Regions from separate parts of the Streptomyces sp. NPDC002926 genome, predicted to be linked through region 2. Evidence: riboswitches for the same ligand, from Rfam matches in the RefSeq annotation. Region 2 holds a riboswitch; the other holds the start of a gene.
The links. A riboswitch is a leader RNA that binds a small molecule or an ion and turns the genes downstream of it on or off. The one in region 2 is predicted to bind cobalamin.

Region 1: linked by a shared signal. The riboswitch ahead of ACWDZ6_RS10050 (ribonucleoside-diphosphate reductase subunit alpha) and the one ahead of ACWDZ6_RS19005 (cobalamin biosynthesis protein) in region 2 are both predicted to bind cobalamin.

Annotation. Positions count from the first base shown of each region.
Region 1 covers NZ_JBSFUK010000004.1:204,554-211,632, forward strand. The annotation lists gene ACWDZ6_RS10030 (GntR family transcriptional regulator) at 267-1,031, shown strand; gene ACWDZ6_RS10035 (YbdD/YjiX family protein) at 1,403-1,606, shown strand; gene ACWDZ6_RS10040 (DUF3311 domain-containing protein) at 1,741-2,040, shown strand; gene mctP (monocarboxylate uptake permease MctP) at 2,037-3,662, shown strand; cobalamin riboswitch at 3,910-4,035, shown strand; gene ACWDZ6_RS10050 (ribonucleoside-diphosphate reductase subunit alpha) at 4,174-6,555, shown strand; gene ACWDZ6_RS10055 (ribonucleotide-diphosphate reductase subunit beta) at 6,555-7,079, shown strand, end outside.
Region 2 covers NZ_JBSFUK010000011.1:22,110-29,188, reverse strand. The annotation lists gene cobN (cobaltochelatase subunit CobN) at 1-1,233, opposite strand, end outside; gene ACWDZ6_RS19010 (cobyric acid synthase) at 1,230-2,834, opposite strand; gene ACWDZ6_RS19005 (cobalamin biosynthesis protein) at 2,831-3,796, opposite strand; cobalamin riboswitch at 3,904-4,042, opposite strand; gene ACWDZ6_RS19000 (hypothetical protein) at 4,232-4,453, opposite strand; gene ACWDZ6_RS18995 (inorganic phosphate transporter) at 4,466-5,707, opposite strand; gene ACWDZ6_RS18990 (class II aldolase/adducin family protein) at 5,944-6,606, shown strand; gene ACWDZ6_RS18985 (alpha/beta hydrolase) at 6,727-7,079, shown strand, end outside.

The sequences.
Region 1 (7,079 bases), on a different contig from region 2:
CCTGCAACCCCCCTGCCCACCGCGAAGACATACGACGAGTACTGCTCGTGGGGCTGGGACCTGGTCTTTAATGGTTTAGACCAGTACCCGGAGCTTGGCCTAGACCTTTAGGGGTGTCAAGGGTGTATAAGAAGGGCTGTCACCTCCGTTATCGGACCGACACCTGAGGGAGGTCGACGACCCGCGACCGGACCGTGCCACCATGTGAGCCGCAACAGACGGAGGAGCCGGTGACGGCAGCAGGACAAGAGTCGGGAAGGCGGGCCATGGCCACGGACGGGGGCGGCACCGAGACCGAGGGCGGGGCACAGACCCGTACCGCGCGGGTGCCCAAGTACTACCGGCTGAAGCGCCACTTGCTGGACATGACGGAGACGCTGCCGCCCGGCACGCCCGTACCGCCGGAGCGCACGCTCGCCGCGGAGTTCGACACCTCGCGCACGACGGTGCGCCAGGCGCTCCAGGAACTGGTCGTCGAGGGCCGCCTCGAGCGCATCCAGGGCAAGGGCACCTTCGTGGCCAAGCCCAAGGTCTCGCAGGCCCTGCAGCTCACCTCGTACACCGAGGACATGCGGGCCCAGGGTCTCGAGCCCACCTCGCAACTGCTGGACATCGGGTACGTCACGGCCGACGACACGCTGGCCGGACTGCTGGACATCGCGACCGGCGGACGGGTGCTCCGGATCGAGCGGCTGCGGCTGGCGAGCGGCGAACCGATGGCGATCGAGACGACGCATCTGTCGGCCAAGCGCTTCCCGGCACTGCGGCGCAGCCTGGTGAAGTACACCTCGCTCTACACGGCGCTGGCCGAGGTGTACGACGTTCATCTGGCCGAGGCCGAGGAGACGATCGAGACCTCGCTGGCCACACCGCGCGAGGCGGGGCTGCTCGGTACGGACGTGGGCCTGCCGATGCTGATGCTGTCGCGCCACTCGCTGGACGCGCAGGGTGAGCCGGTGGAGTGGGTGCGCTCGGTGTACCGCGGCGACCGGTACAAGTTCGTGGCGAGGCTTCAGCGCCCCAAGGACTGAGTCCTGCACGTGGTGTGGCGCGGGTGACATTCCTGCTCTACGGTCCTCCCGTCATCGCAAGCGACGGGAGGACGAAGCGGTGCGCTCAGCAAACTCCCGAACCATCGTCATCCGGAGGCCCGTTGCGCCGATCGGCGCGGCCGGCCGGCAGGTACTGGCACTCTCGCGCGGCGATGAGGTGTCGGCCACCTGGATGGTGGCCGCCGCCCTCGGCTCGTACTCCATCGGCCACGGCACGACTGCTTCGCCGCGATCGCGGGCGGTGCGCCGGCCGGGGACCGCGACGCCGGACGAAGCGCCGTATGTGGTGTCGACGTTGACAGCCCCGGCCGGACTCCGGCCCACCGAGGAGGAGAAGGGGGAGGCGCGGGATGCTGCTGAACGGGCTGCGGCGGGCCGTCGGCGCGGTGCGCCGGTACGTACGCGAATTGATGGACGAGACGGCATACAACCGGTATGTCGCACACGCGCGGTCCCACGATCCGGCCGTATCCGTGCCGTCCCGGCGGGAATTCGAGCGGATGCGGACGGACCGCCAGGAGTCGGACCCGGGTTCAGGCTTCCCCTGTTGCTGAAACCGCTGGTGAAGGCGGCGGGGTTGAAAGTTGTTGCCGTACCGATATGCGAACAGGGGGTGACTCTGCGCGAGACCCTCGCCTAGATTGCCTGCGCATTACACAGGCCACAGGTGAGGGGACGGAGCCGCCGTATGTCAGCAGAGCCTGGCGCGCCAGAAGCGCCGGAATTGCCTGAAGTTCCTGAAGTTCCTGACGCGAAACCGCCGGTCATCACGCCGGTGCGCGTGATCATCGCCCTCTGCCTCTTCGCGCCGTTTGTGGCGATGCTCTGGGTCAGTTCGTATGCGAAGACCGAGCCTGCCTTCATCGGCATCCCGTTCTTCTACTGGTACCAGATGCTCTGGGTGCTCGTCTCGACCGCACTCACCATGATCGCTTACCAGCTGTGGCAGCGTGACCAGCGCGCCCGCAAGGGAGGTGCGTCGAAGTGAAGGACGGCGTGAACGGCGTCGCACTCGGCGTCTTCATCTTCTTCTTCCTGGCCGTCACGGTCATGGGCTTCCTGGCCGCGCGCTGGCGCAAGGCGGAGAGCGACAGCCTCGACGAATGGGGCCTGGGCGGCCGGTCGTTCGGCACCTGGGTCACCTGGTTCCTGCTCGGCGGTGACCTGTACACGGCGTACACGTTCGTCGCCGTGCCGGCGGCTATCTACGCGGCGGGCGCGGCGGGCTTCTTCGCCGTGCCGTACACGATCCTCGTATATCCGCTGATCTTCACCTTCCTGCCGCGGCTGTGGTCGGTGTCGCACAAGCACGGGTACGTCACCACCTCGGACTTCGTACGCGGGCGCTGGGGCTCGAAGGGTCTCTCGCTTGCGGTCGCCGTCACCGGCATCCTGGCGACGATGCCGTACATCGCGCTCCAACTGGTCGGCATCCAGGCGGTGCTCGATGTGATGGGCGTCGGCGGCGGCGAGACGACCAGCTGGTTCGTCAAGGACCTGCCGCTGCTGATCGCCTTCGGTGTGCTGGCGGCGTACACCTACTCGTCCGGCCTGCGGGCGCCGGCACTGATCGCGTTCGTCAAGGATGCGCTGATCTACATCGTCATCGCGGTGGCGATCATCTACATCCCGATCAAGCTCGGCGGCTTCGACGACATCTTCGCGAAGGCGGGCGACGCGTTCGCACAGGTCAACCCGGCGACGGAGAAGCCACGCGGCGCGCTGGTGCCGGGTGAGGCGGGCCAGTGGGGTTACGCGACGCTGGCGCTGGGCTCGGCGCTCGCGCTCTTCATGTATCCGCACTCGATCACGGCCACACTGTCCTCGCGCAGCCGTGATGTGATCCGCCGCAACACCACCATCCTGCCGCTGTATTCGCTGATGCTGGGTCTGCTGGCATTGCTCGGGTTCATGGCGATCGCGGCCGGAATCAAGGTGCAGAACGGTCAGCTGGCGATCCCTCAGCTGTTCGAGACGATGTTCCCGGACTGGTTCGCCGGTGTGGCGTTCGCGGCGATCGGCATCGGCGCGCTGGTGCCGGCGGCGATCATGTCGATCGCGGCGGCGAATCTGTTCACCCGGAACATCTACAAGGACTTCATCAAGCCGGACGCGACACCCGCGCAGGAGATGAAGGTCTCCAAGCTGGTCTCGCTGCTGGTGAAGGTGGGCGCGCTGGTCTTCGTCCTGACGATGGACAAGACAGTGGCGATCAACTTCCAGCTCCTCGGCGGCATCTGGATCCTCCAGACCTTCCCGGCGCTGGTCGGCGGCCTGTTCACGCGCTGGTTCCACCGCTGGGCGCTGCTGGCGGGCTGGGCGGTCGGCATGATCTACGGCACGTCGGCGGCGTACGGAGTCGCGAGCCCGGCACAGAAGCACTTCGGCGGCTCCTCGGCGGAGATCCCGGGCATCGGCGAGATCGGCTACATCGGCCTCACGGCGTTCATCCTGAACGTGGTGGTGACGGTGGTCATGACGTTCGTCCTGCGTGCGCTCAAGGCCCCGGAGGGCGTCGACGAGACCAGCCCGTCGGACTACACGGCGGACGCGGGCGACGCGGGCGTCCAGGTGGAACTGCCGCCGGCGACGGCGGGGGTGAGTCACTGACGGTGCGGCCGGCGTGAGGGCCGTCGCGTTTCCCGGGAGGGGACGCGACGGCCCTTTGCTGTGGGGCGGACGGGCTGAACCTTCCCGCCGCGCCCGGCGGATCAAGCGCCGCCGACGACGGGGGACGCGGGATCCGGGGCGGAGACACGGCCCATCCCCGGGATCGCCTTGCTCACTTACGCGTTGGAGCCGCAGTGCTCCACGACACAACATGTGGGGGGTGCCGCATCAAGCGGCCCCCACATGTATGCTCATGCTCGCTGTCGACGCAGGGGAATCCGGTGCGAATCCGGAACTGTCCCGCAACGGTGTGATGCGGTGCGCTTTGTCGTACCCCGCCAGTCCGAGGACCTGCCGACGGTGCATCCGGCTCGACCGAACCGGGTGCCGAGACGTCCGGGCCTCGCGGTTGGGCCGGTGGACGCCGTACGGTGTGCTGCCCTTCGACGGGTGCGCCCGTACCGGCCTCCCCTCCCCCGCCGGCCCAGAGCCGAGCGAGGGAGAGCACCACGTGACCATCGCGCCAGCCGATCCGGCTTCAGGCATCTCCGAGCAGGTGGCCGACGGCCCCGGGACCGCGCTGCTGCGGACCCTCACGGACCTCACCGCCGATCTGCCCGACACCGACCCCGGACGCGTCGCCGCCGCCGCGCTGCGCGGCCGGCACGCCGGGTCGGACGCGGCCGAGCTACGGAGCCTCGCCACCGACGCGGCCGCGGGGCTGATCTCCGAGGATCCTGCCTACTCGCGGCTCGCCGCCCGGCTGCTGACCCGTCATATCGCGGACGAGGCAGCCGGACAGGGCGCGGTTGCCTTCTCCGCTTCCGTCGCGGTCGGGCACCGCGAGGGCCTGATCGCGGACCGCACGGCACGGTTCGTGACGCTGCACGCAGCGCGGCTGGACTCCCTCGTCGACCAGGCCGCCGACGACCGCTTCGGCTACTTCGGTCTGCGCACCCTCTACAGCCGGTATCTGCTTCGGCACCCGATCACCCGTCAGGTCATCGAGACCCCCCAGCACTTCATGCTGCGCGTCGCCTGCGGTCTCGCCGAGGACGATTCGGTCCTTGCCCTGGACGAAGTCGCCGCGCTGTACGGCCTGATGAGCCGCCTCGACTACCTGCCTTCCTCGCCCACGCTCTTCAACTCCGGCACCCGCCACCCTCAGATGTCCTCCTGCTATCTGCTGGACTCGCCGCTGGACGAGCTCGACTCGATCTACGACCGCTACCACCAGGTGGCCCGTCTTTCGAAGCACGCGGGCGGCATCGGCCTCTCCTACTCCCGTATCCGCTCGCGCGGTTCGCTGATCCGGGGCACCAACGGCCACTCCAACGGCATCGTCCCGTTCCTCAAGACCCTCGACGCCTCGGTCGCCGCGGTGAACCAGGGCGGCAGGCGCAAGGGCGCCGCCGCCGTCTACCTGGAGACCTGGCACTCCGACATCGAGGAGTTCCTGGAGCTGCGCGACAACACCGGTGAGGACGCCCGGCGTACGCACAACCTGAATCTCGCGCACTGGATCCCGGACGAGTTCATGCGCCGCGTCGAGGCGGACGCCGACTGGTCGCTGTTCTCGCCCGCGGACGTGCCGGAGCTGGTCGACCTGTGGGGCGACGAGTTCGACGCGGCGTACCGCAGGGCCGAGGCCGCGGGTCTCGCGCAGAAGTCCATGCCGGCCCGTGACCTCTACGGCCGCATGATGCGGACGCTCGCCCAGACCGGCCAGGGCTGGATGACCTTCAAGGACGCCTCCAACCGCACCGCCAACCAGACGGCGGAGCCGGGCCACACGGTCCACTCCTCGAACCTCTGCACCGAGATCCTCGAGGTGACGGACGACGGTGAGACGGCCGTCTGCAACCTCGGCTCGGTCAACCTGGGGTCGTTCGTGGCCGACGGCGGCATCGACTGGGAGCGGCTCGACGCGACCGTCCGTACCGCCGTCACCTTCCTCGACCGCGTCGTCGACATCAACTTCTACCCGACCGAGCAGGCCGGCCGCTCCAACGCCAAGTGGCGTCCGGTGGGCCTCGGCGCGATGGGCCTCCAGGACGTCTTCTTCAAGCTCCGTCTGCCCTTCGACTCGGCCGAGGCGAAGGCGCTCTCCACGAAGATCGCCGAGCGGATCATGCTCGCGGCGTACGAGGCGTCCTGCGACCTCGCCGAGCGCAATGGCCCGCTGCCCGCCTGGTCCCGGACGCGCGCGGCCCGCGGCGTGCTGCACCCCGACCACTACGACGTCGAGCTGAACTGGCCGGAGCGCTGGGACGCGCTGCGCGCCCGGGTCGCCTCGACCGGCATGCGCAACTCCCTGCTGCTCGCCATCGCGCCGACCGCGACCATCGCCTCGATCGCCGGTGTCTACGAGTGCATCGAGCCGCAGGTCTCCAACCTCTTCAAGCGCGAGACACTGAGCGGTGAATTCCTCCAGGTCAACGGCTACCTGGTGGCGGAGCTGAAGAAGCTGGGTGTCTGGGACGCGCAGACCCGTGAGGCGCTGCGCGAGTCCAGCGGCTCGGTGCAGAACTTCAGCTGGATCCCGGCCGACGTCGGCGCGCTGTACCGCACCGCGTGGGAGATCCCGCAGCGCGGCCTGATCGACATGGCGGCGGCCCGTACGCCGTTCCTGGACCAGAGCCAGTCGCTGAACCTCTTCCTGGAGACGCCGACGATCGGGAAGCTCAGCTCGATGTACGCGTACGCCTGGAAGCGGGGGCTGAAGACGACGTACTACCTGCGCTCCCGCCCGGCGACGCGGATCGCCCGCGCGGCCGGCTCCGGCGCTGCGGCGGCCGCCACTCCCATCCCGATGCAGCAGGCGTCGGAGCCCGACGCGGACGCGGTCGCCTGCTCCCTCGAAAACCCCGAGTCCTGCGAGGCATGCCAGTAATGACCACCCCGAACACCGAGAAGAACCTGCTGGACCCGGGCTTCGAACTGACCCTGCGTCCGATGCGTTACCCGGACTTCTACGAGCGCTACCGCGACGCGATCAAGAACACCTGGACCGTGGAGGAGGTCGATCTCCACTCCGACGTGGCCGACCTCGCCAAGCTCTCCGCCGGTGAGCAGCACATGATCGGCCGGCTGGTCGCGTTCTTCGCGACGGGCGACTCGATCGTCTCCAACAACCTGGTGCTGACCCTCTACAAGCACATCAACTCCCCGGAGGCGCGGCTCTATCTGAGCCGTCAGCTCTTCGAGGAGGCGGTGCACGTCCAGTTCTATCTGACGCTGCTGGACACCTATCTGCCGGACCCGGCCGACCGCGCGGCCGCCTTCGACGCGGTCGAGGAGATCCCCTCCATCCGTGAGAAGGCCCAGTTCTGCTTCAAGTGGATGGACTCGGTCGAGAAGATCGACCGGCTGGAGTCGAAGGCCGACCGCCGTCGCTTCCTGCTGAACCTGATCTGC
Region 2 (7,079 bases):
CTCGGTGAGCCACTCCACATCATGACCACCGGCGTTGATCAGCCGGTGGATCAGCTCGTCGCCGTTGTCCGGATGGCCCTCCACGGCGTAACCGGCGTCGCGCAGCGCGTCCAGCACCCGCACGGCAGACGCCGGGGTGTCGAGACCGACGGCGTTGCCGACCCGCGAATGCTTGGTCGGGTAGGCGGTGAAGACGAGCGCGAGCTTCTTCTCGGCGTTCGGCTTGTGCTTCAAGAGGGCGTGGCGTACGGCGATTCCGGCGACGCGCCCGGCCCGCTCCGGGTCGGCGACATACACCGGTACATCGTCCGGGCCCTGCTCCTTGAAGGAGAACGGGACAGTGATGATCCGGCCGTCGAATTCGGGGATCGCCACCTGCATCGCCGCGTCCATGGGGGACAGGGCCGCGTCCGAGGCCTCCCAGACGGCCTTCGACGAGGTCAGGCACAGTCCCTGCAGCACCGGCACATTGAGCTCGGCGAGCGCGCCGATGTCCCAGGCCTCGTCGTCCCCGCCGGCACTGGCGTCGCTCGCCCGCGTACCGCCCGCCGCCAGCACCGTGGCGACCAGCGCGTCGGTCCTGGCCAGCAGCTCGTACAGCTCCGGGTCGGCACCGCGCAGCGAACCGCAGTACACGGGCAGGGCGTTGGACCCGCGCGCCTCGATCGCATCGCACAGCGTGTCGACGAAGCCGGTGTTCCCGGAGAGCTGGTGCGCGCGGTAGAAGAGCACGCCGACGCTCGGCCGCCCCTCCACATACGCACGCGCGCCGTGCACGCCCCACTCCGGCATCTTCCGCGGCTCGGCACTGTGCCTGTTCTGCGCGGCTTCGGCACGACCGTGTCCGGCCAGCAGCACGTCCTCGGTGAGGAAGCGGGCCAGCTCGACGAGGTTCCCGGGACCGCCCTCGACGAGATACCGCAGAGCCTCCGCGACCGCACCCGCATGCACGGACGACTCGGCCATCAACTCCGCGTCGGGCACCGCCTCGCCGCCCAGCAGCACGGTCGGGATACCGGACGCCTTGAGGGCCGCGAGCCCGTCCTCCCAGGCCCGCTTACCGCCGAGCAGCCGCACGACCGCGACGGACGCGCCCGCGATGAGCGCGGGCAGCTCCTCCGCCACATCGATACGGGTGGGATTGCCGATCCGGTACGGCGCGCCGGAGGCCCGGGCCGCCAGCAGATCCGTATCGGCGGTGGACAGCAGCAGCACGGTGCTCTCGGTGCTCATGGCGCTCCAGGTGCGATGAAGGGAAGTCCTGAGGGTGCGCCCGACTCGATCAGCCGCAGCAGCGCATCCGTATCCGCGTGTTCTTCGATGAGGTCGCCGAGGCGGTCCAGCTGCTCCTCGCGCAGCGCCCCGAAGGTGGTGTCGGGCGCGGGCACGAACCGCCGGCCCGCGGCCCGGGCGACGTCGCGCAGGTACGCCCGGCGGAAGCCGTCGCTCTCCAGCGATCCGTGCCAGTGCGTACCCCGGACGGCACCGACCCGGCAGCCGTCCAGGCTCCGTCCGTCACCATCGGAGATGAAGGTGTCGCCGCCGAGCACATCGGCGACGCCGTGATGGATCTCGTAGCCCTCCACGCGCTCACCCAGCGCCTCGCCGACCGGCCGGGCGAGGGTCTTCTCGCGCGCGAACCGCACCCGTACGGGCAGCAGTCCGAGCCCCTGGACACGGCCCGCCCGGGACTCGACCTCGTCCTCGATGTGCTCGCCGAGCAGTTGGAAACCGCCGCAGATACCGAGCACAGGCCGCCCCTCGGCAGCCCTGCGCGCCAGCGCGTCGGCCAGCCCGCGCTCCTTCAGCCACGCCAGGGCCTTGACCGTGCCACGGGTTCCCGGCAGGACCACCAGGTCGGCGTCGACGAGCTCCTCGGGCCGGTCCACGAACCGCACCACGACACCCGGCTCGGCGGCCAGCGCGTCCACGTCCGTGAAGTTGGACATCAGGGGCACGGCACAGACCGCGACCCGCAGCACGTCCTCGCCCACGGGTGGCGCGACCACCGACTCCCGTACCGCGCCGCGCAGCGAGACCCGCAGCCCGTCCTCCTCGTCGATGCCGAGCCCGTGCGCGAACGGCAGAATCCCGTACGTGTGCCGACCGGTCAGCCCGCGCAGCATCTCGATACCGGGCTCGAGCAGCGACACATCGCCGCGGAACTTGTTGACGATGTACCCGGCGACGAGCGCCTGATCCTCGGCGCTGAGCAGCGCGGTGGTCCCGAAGAACGAGGCGAATACCCCACCGCGGTCGATGTCTCCGACCACCAGCACCGGGAGCCGTGCCGCTCGCGCGATGCCCATGTTCACGATGTCCGTACGCCGCAGATTGATCTCGGCCGGGCTGCCCGCCCCCTCGCAGATCACGGCTTCATACGTGCCCCGCAGCTCCTCCAGGCACTCCACGACGGTCCCGAGCAGCGCCTCCTGCCGGCCTCCGCGCAGTGTCCTTGCCGGCGACCCCGCGGCTGACTGCGGCTCCGCCGCGGGCCCGGACCCCCCGAAGAACCCCCGCGCACTGAGTTCGCCCACCGGCTTGCCCATCAGCACGACCTGACTGGACCGGTCGCTGCCGGGCTTGAGCAGCACCGGGTTCATCAGCGCGCTCGGCTCCACGCGTGCGGCCTGCGCCTGCATGGCCTGCGCCCGGCCGATCTCCGCGCCCTCGCGCGTCACGAACGAATTGAGCGACATGTTCTGCCCCTTGAAGGGCGCGACCTTCACTCCCCGCCGTACCAGCCACCGGCAGATCCCGGCCGTGACGACGCTCTTGCCCGCGTCGGACGTCGTCCCCGCGATCAGCAGCCCGCCGCCTCTGTGCCCGCTCATCCCCGCCCCTCTCCCGCGCGCCGCGCGCGCAGTGCGTGACCCGCGAGGCGGCCCGCCGCGCAGGTCGCCAGTGTCAGCCAGCCGACGCGGCGCGAGAGCCGTACGGCGCGTTCGATGTCGCCGAACTCCACCGGGCGCCCGCCGGAGTTGAGTACGGGACGGTGCTCGACCCGGCCGCCGTACGAGAGGGTTCCGCCCAGCCGTACGCCGAGCGCACCCGCGAACGCGGCCTCCACCGGGCCCGCGTTCGGGCTCGGGTGCTTCTTCGCATCGGCCCGCCAGGCCCGTACGGCCCCGCGAGCGTTCCCGCCCGCGAGTACCGCGAGTGCGGCTGTGAGCCGGGCCCCGGGCCAGCCGGCCACATCGTCGAGCCGCGCCGAGGCCCAGCCGAACCGCCGGTACCTGGACGACTTGTGCCCGACCATCGCGTCCAGCGTGTTGACGGCACGGAACCCCACCAGACCGGGCACGCCGGCGAGAGCGCCCCAGACCAGTGCGCCCACCACGGCGTCGGAGGTGTTCTCGGCGACGGACTCGACGACGGCGCGCGCGATCTGCCGCTCGTCCAGCGCCTGCGGGTCGCGCCCGCACAGATGCGGCAGGCGCTCCCGCGCCACATCCACGTCTCCGGCGGCGAGCGCGCCGCCGATGGCCCGTGCCTCCCGGCCCAGCGAGGTCCCTCCGACGACGGCCCACGTGGCCGCGGCGATCAGCGCGACGGATGCGCGGCCGCGGCCCCGTGCACCGCGCGCGAGAAGCGCTGCGGCACCCGCGGCGCCACCGGCGCACACGACGGTGTGCAGCGCGCCCCAGCCGCGGTGGTCACGCCACAGGACATGCTCGACAGCGCCCGCGGCCCGCCCGAACGCGGCGACCGGATGGCCTCGGCGGGGGTCGCCGAGCAGCAGGTCGCCGGCCAGGCCGGCGGTGGCGCCGTACACGAATTCACGGTCGGCACGCATGGGTTCAGGCCGACGCTTCGCCTCGATGGACCCTTGTACTCACAGCAGGAACTGAACCGCAGCCGGGCATGGCGATATGTCCTCACTCAGGGTGTCCGCGCCCTGGTTCGACGTGATCGGCGGTGAGAGTTCCTGGCTTCCGGGGATTGCTCCCCGGTGACAGTGGCGGGACCGCGCCGGATTCGCACCGGCTTCCTCTTCTGCCGCCGTAGATGGCCCCGGCAGTCCACCACGCTGCGAGAACGACCGTCAACTTGCCTTTGACCTGCGGTGCAAGAGTGTGTTGGGGCACACATGGGGGCCGGATCCTCCTACGTGTCGAAAACGGGCCGTACCGCCGTTTCGCCCGCGACGGAAAAGCCGGGCCGGGTCACCCGAAGGGGTGCCCGGCCCGGCCTGTGAAGCGGTTGTCGAAAGCCCGGTGGAACTGTGCCGTCAGGTGACGATCAGATAGATCCCGTACGCCACGGCCGCCGCGCACAGCGCGAAACAGGCGTACGCGCCGGTGCGTGCCAGGGCGGCGGAACCGCCCTGCGCGGTCGCCGACTCCTGCTTGGTCAGGCCCACGACGCCGAGGGTGAACACGCCCACCAGGGCGACGGTGGCGACGAGGCTCACGCCGAAGACGGAACCGAGAGCTGCCCAGTCGATACTCATGCTGATCTGTCCTTACACCGTGGCCGGCTGGGTCGGCTCGGAGTCGGCGGAGGCCGGAGCCGGGATGGTGGTCTTGAAGTCCTGCGCGGGCGTGCCGGCCGGCGGCGGGGTGACGGCCGCGATGGCGGTGGTCACGACACCCGCGGGCTCGGCGTCCGGCGCGGTGACGTTGGTGTGGTCGACCACCTGCCGACGGGAGATGAACCAGATCGCGGCGCAGGCGCCGATCAGGAAGGCCGCGACGACCGCGACACCCCAGTCGCCCTGCTTGGTCACGAACTCCGAGCCCGCGGCGACCAGGCCCGCGGCCGGCAGCGTCAGGCCCCAGGCGACGAACATCCGGGTGGCGGTGGACCAGCGGACCACGCCGCCCTTGCGGCCCAGGCCCGCACCCATCACGGCGCCGGAGCAGGAGTGCGTGGTCGACAGCGAGAAGCCGAGGTTGGAGGAGGCGAGGATGACGCTGGCCGCGCTGGTCTGGGCGGCGAAGCCCTGCTGCGGCTGGAGGTCGGTGAGGCCCGTGCCCATGGTGCGGATGATGCGCCAGCCGCCGAGGTAGGTGCCCGTCGCGATCGCGAGACCGGCGGAAAGGATGACCCACATCGGGGGGTTGGAGCCGGGGGAGAGGACACCGCCGGCGACGAGCGCCAGCGTGATGACACCCATGGTCTTCTGGGCGTCGTTGGTGCCGTGGGCCAGCGAGACCAGGCCCGCGGACGCGATCTGGCCGGAGCGGTACCCCTTCGAGGTGGCCTTCGCGTCGGCGTTCTTGCCGATCTTGTACGTCAGCCGGGAGGCGAGGAACGCCGCGAGGCCGGCGACCAGCGGTGCGGCGATCGCCGGAATCAGCACCTTGGTGACGACCGTGCCGCCGTTGACGCCGCTGACGCCGACCGAGGCGATGGTGGCGCCGACCAGACCGCCCATGAGGGCGTGCGAGGAACTGGACGGCAGGCCGATCAGCCAGGTCATCAAGTTCCAGAGGATGGCGCCGACGAGCGCCGCGAAGATGACTTCGGGTGTGATGCCTGACTCGGTGACGATGCCGCTGGAGATCGTCTTGGCGACCTCCACGGACAGGAACGCGCCGACGAGGTTGAGCGCGGCGGACATGGCCACCGCCGTCTTGGGTTTCAGAGCGCCGGTCGAGATGGTCGTCGCCATCGCGTTGGCGGTGTCGTGGAAACCGTTCGTGAAATCGAACACGAGAGCTGTCACGATCACAATCGCGAGCAGCAAGGTGATGTGTTCCATTTACCCAGGCAATCGTTTGACGTCAGTGGCTCGGCGAACGTAGTTAATCTGGATGAACGGAAGATGAACTGGGACGGGCTTTGCGGTGTCCGCAAGTGAGGAACCGTCACTCCGCTTGTCGATCGCCGCGACAACGGTACGGGCGGTGCCACGAAAGGCGCCTTTTATGGCGAATTGCGTGATATCCGTCACTGCGGCCTCTGTGGCGGCGCGGCCCCGCCTGACAGGATCACCGCATGACCGATCAGGTGCGGCAGGACGCGATCGAGCGGGCGTGGGAAGACCTCGTGGCCACGGCCCGCAGAACGGCGGCGGAAGGCCTTGTCGTAGGCACCTCGGGCAATGTCTCGGTACGGGTCGGCGGGCTCGTCCTGGTCACCCCGAGCGGAGTGCCCTACGACCGGCTCACTCCCGAGGACGCCGTCGCCGTCGATCTCGACGGGAACCAGGTCCTCGGTGATCTCGCCCCCACCAGCGAGCTGCCGCTGCACCTCGAGGTCTACCGGAACACCGGTGCCGTCGCCGTCGTGCACACCCACGCCGTACACGCCACCGCCGTCTCCACCCTCGTCCCCGAGCTGCCGCTCATCCACTACATGGCGGCCGCCCTCGGCGGCCCGGTCCGGGTCGCCGCCTACGCCCTGTACGGAACGGAGGAGCTGGCCGAGAACATGCTGAGCGCCCTGCGGGACCGCACCGGCTGTCTCCTCCAGAACCACGGCACGGTCACCTACGGCGACTCCCTCGACCAGGCCTACGACCGCACCGCTCAACTGGAGTGGATGTGCCGGCTCTGGCTCACCGCCGCAGCGGTGCCCGGCTACTCGCCCACCCTGCTCTCCGGGGCCCAGCTGCGTGAGGTGGCGGACAAACTCCAGAGCTACGGCCAGCCCCGCTGACGCCCGGGACGCGCCCCGCCGCCCGGGGCCGCCCGGGTCGCCTCCACCCCGGAGACCTCCGCCGCCACTGGCGGCCCCCGTCCACTGGCCGCGCGGCGCGCGGGTGCCGACACTGGAACGGTGCGCCCGGCAACAGCGACGGCAGTGGCCGTCACCACTCTGATCGGTGTCGGCGCGGCCGCGATAGCGGCCGGCCGCTACGCAAGCGACCTCGCGCTCAAGACGCCGCCCGGCCGGCCCCTGCCCGGTGACCCCCGGCTCACCGTGCACGCCACGACCCCGGATCGGGTGACCCTGACCCGCAGCCTCGCCTCGCTGCGCCCCGGTACGTACGGTCTCGAGGGCCCGGCCGTCCACGCGGTCGTCGGCGCCGTCCTCGGCGATGTGCCGCACGCCGCCGACACCGTCGTACGCCGCCTGGAACGCGTCAGCCACGGCAGTCTGGAACCGGGCACCCGGGTGCGGCTCACCCC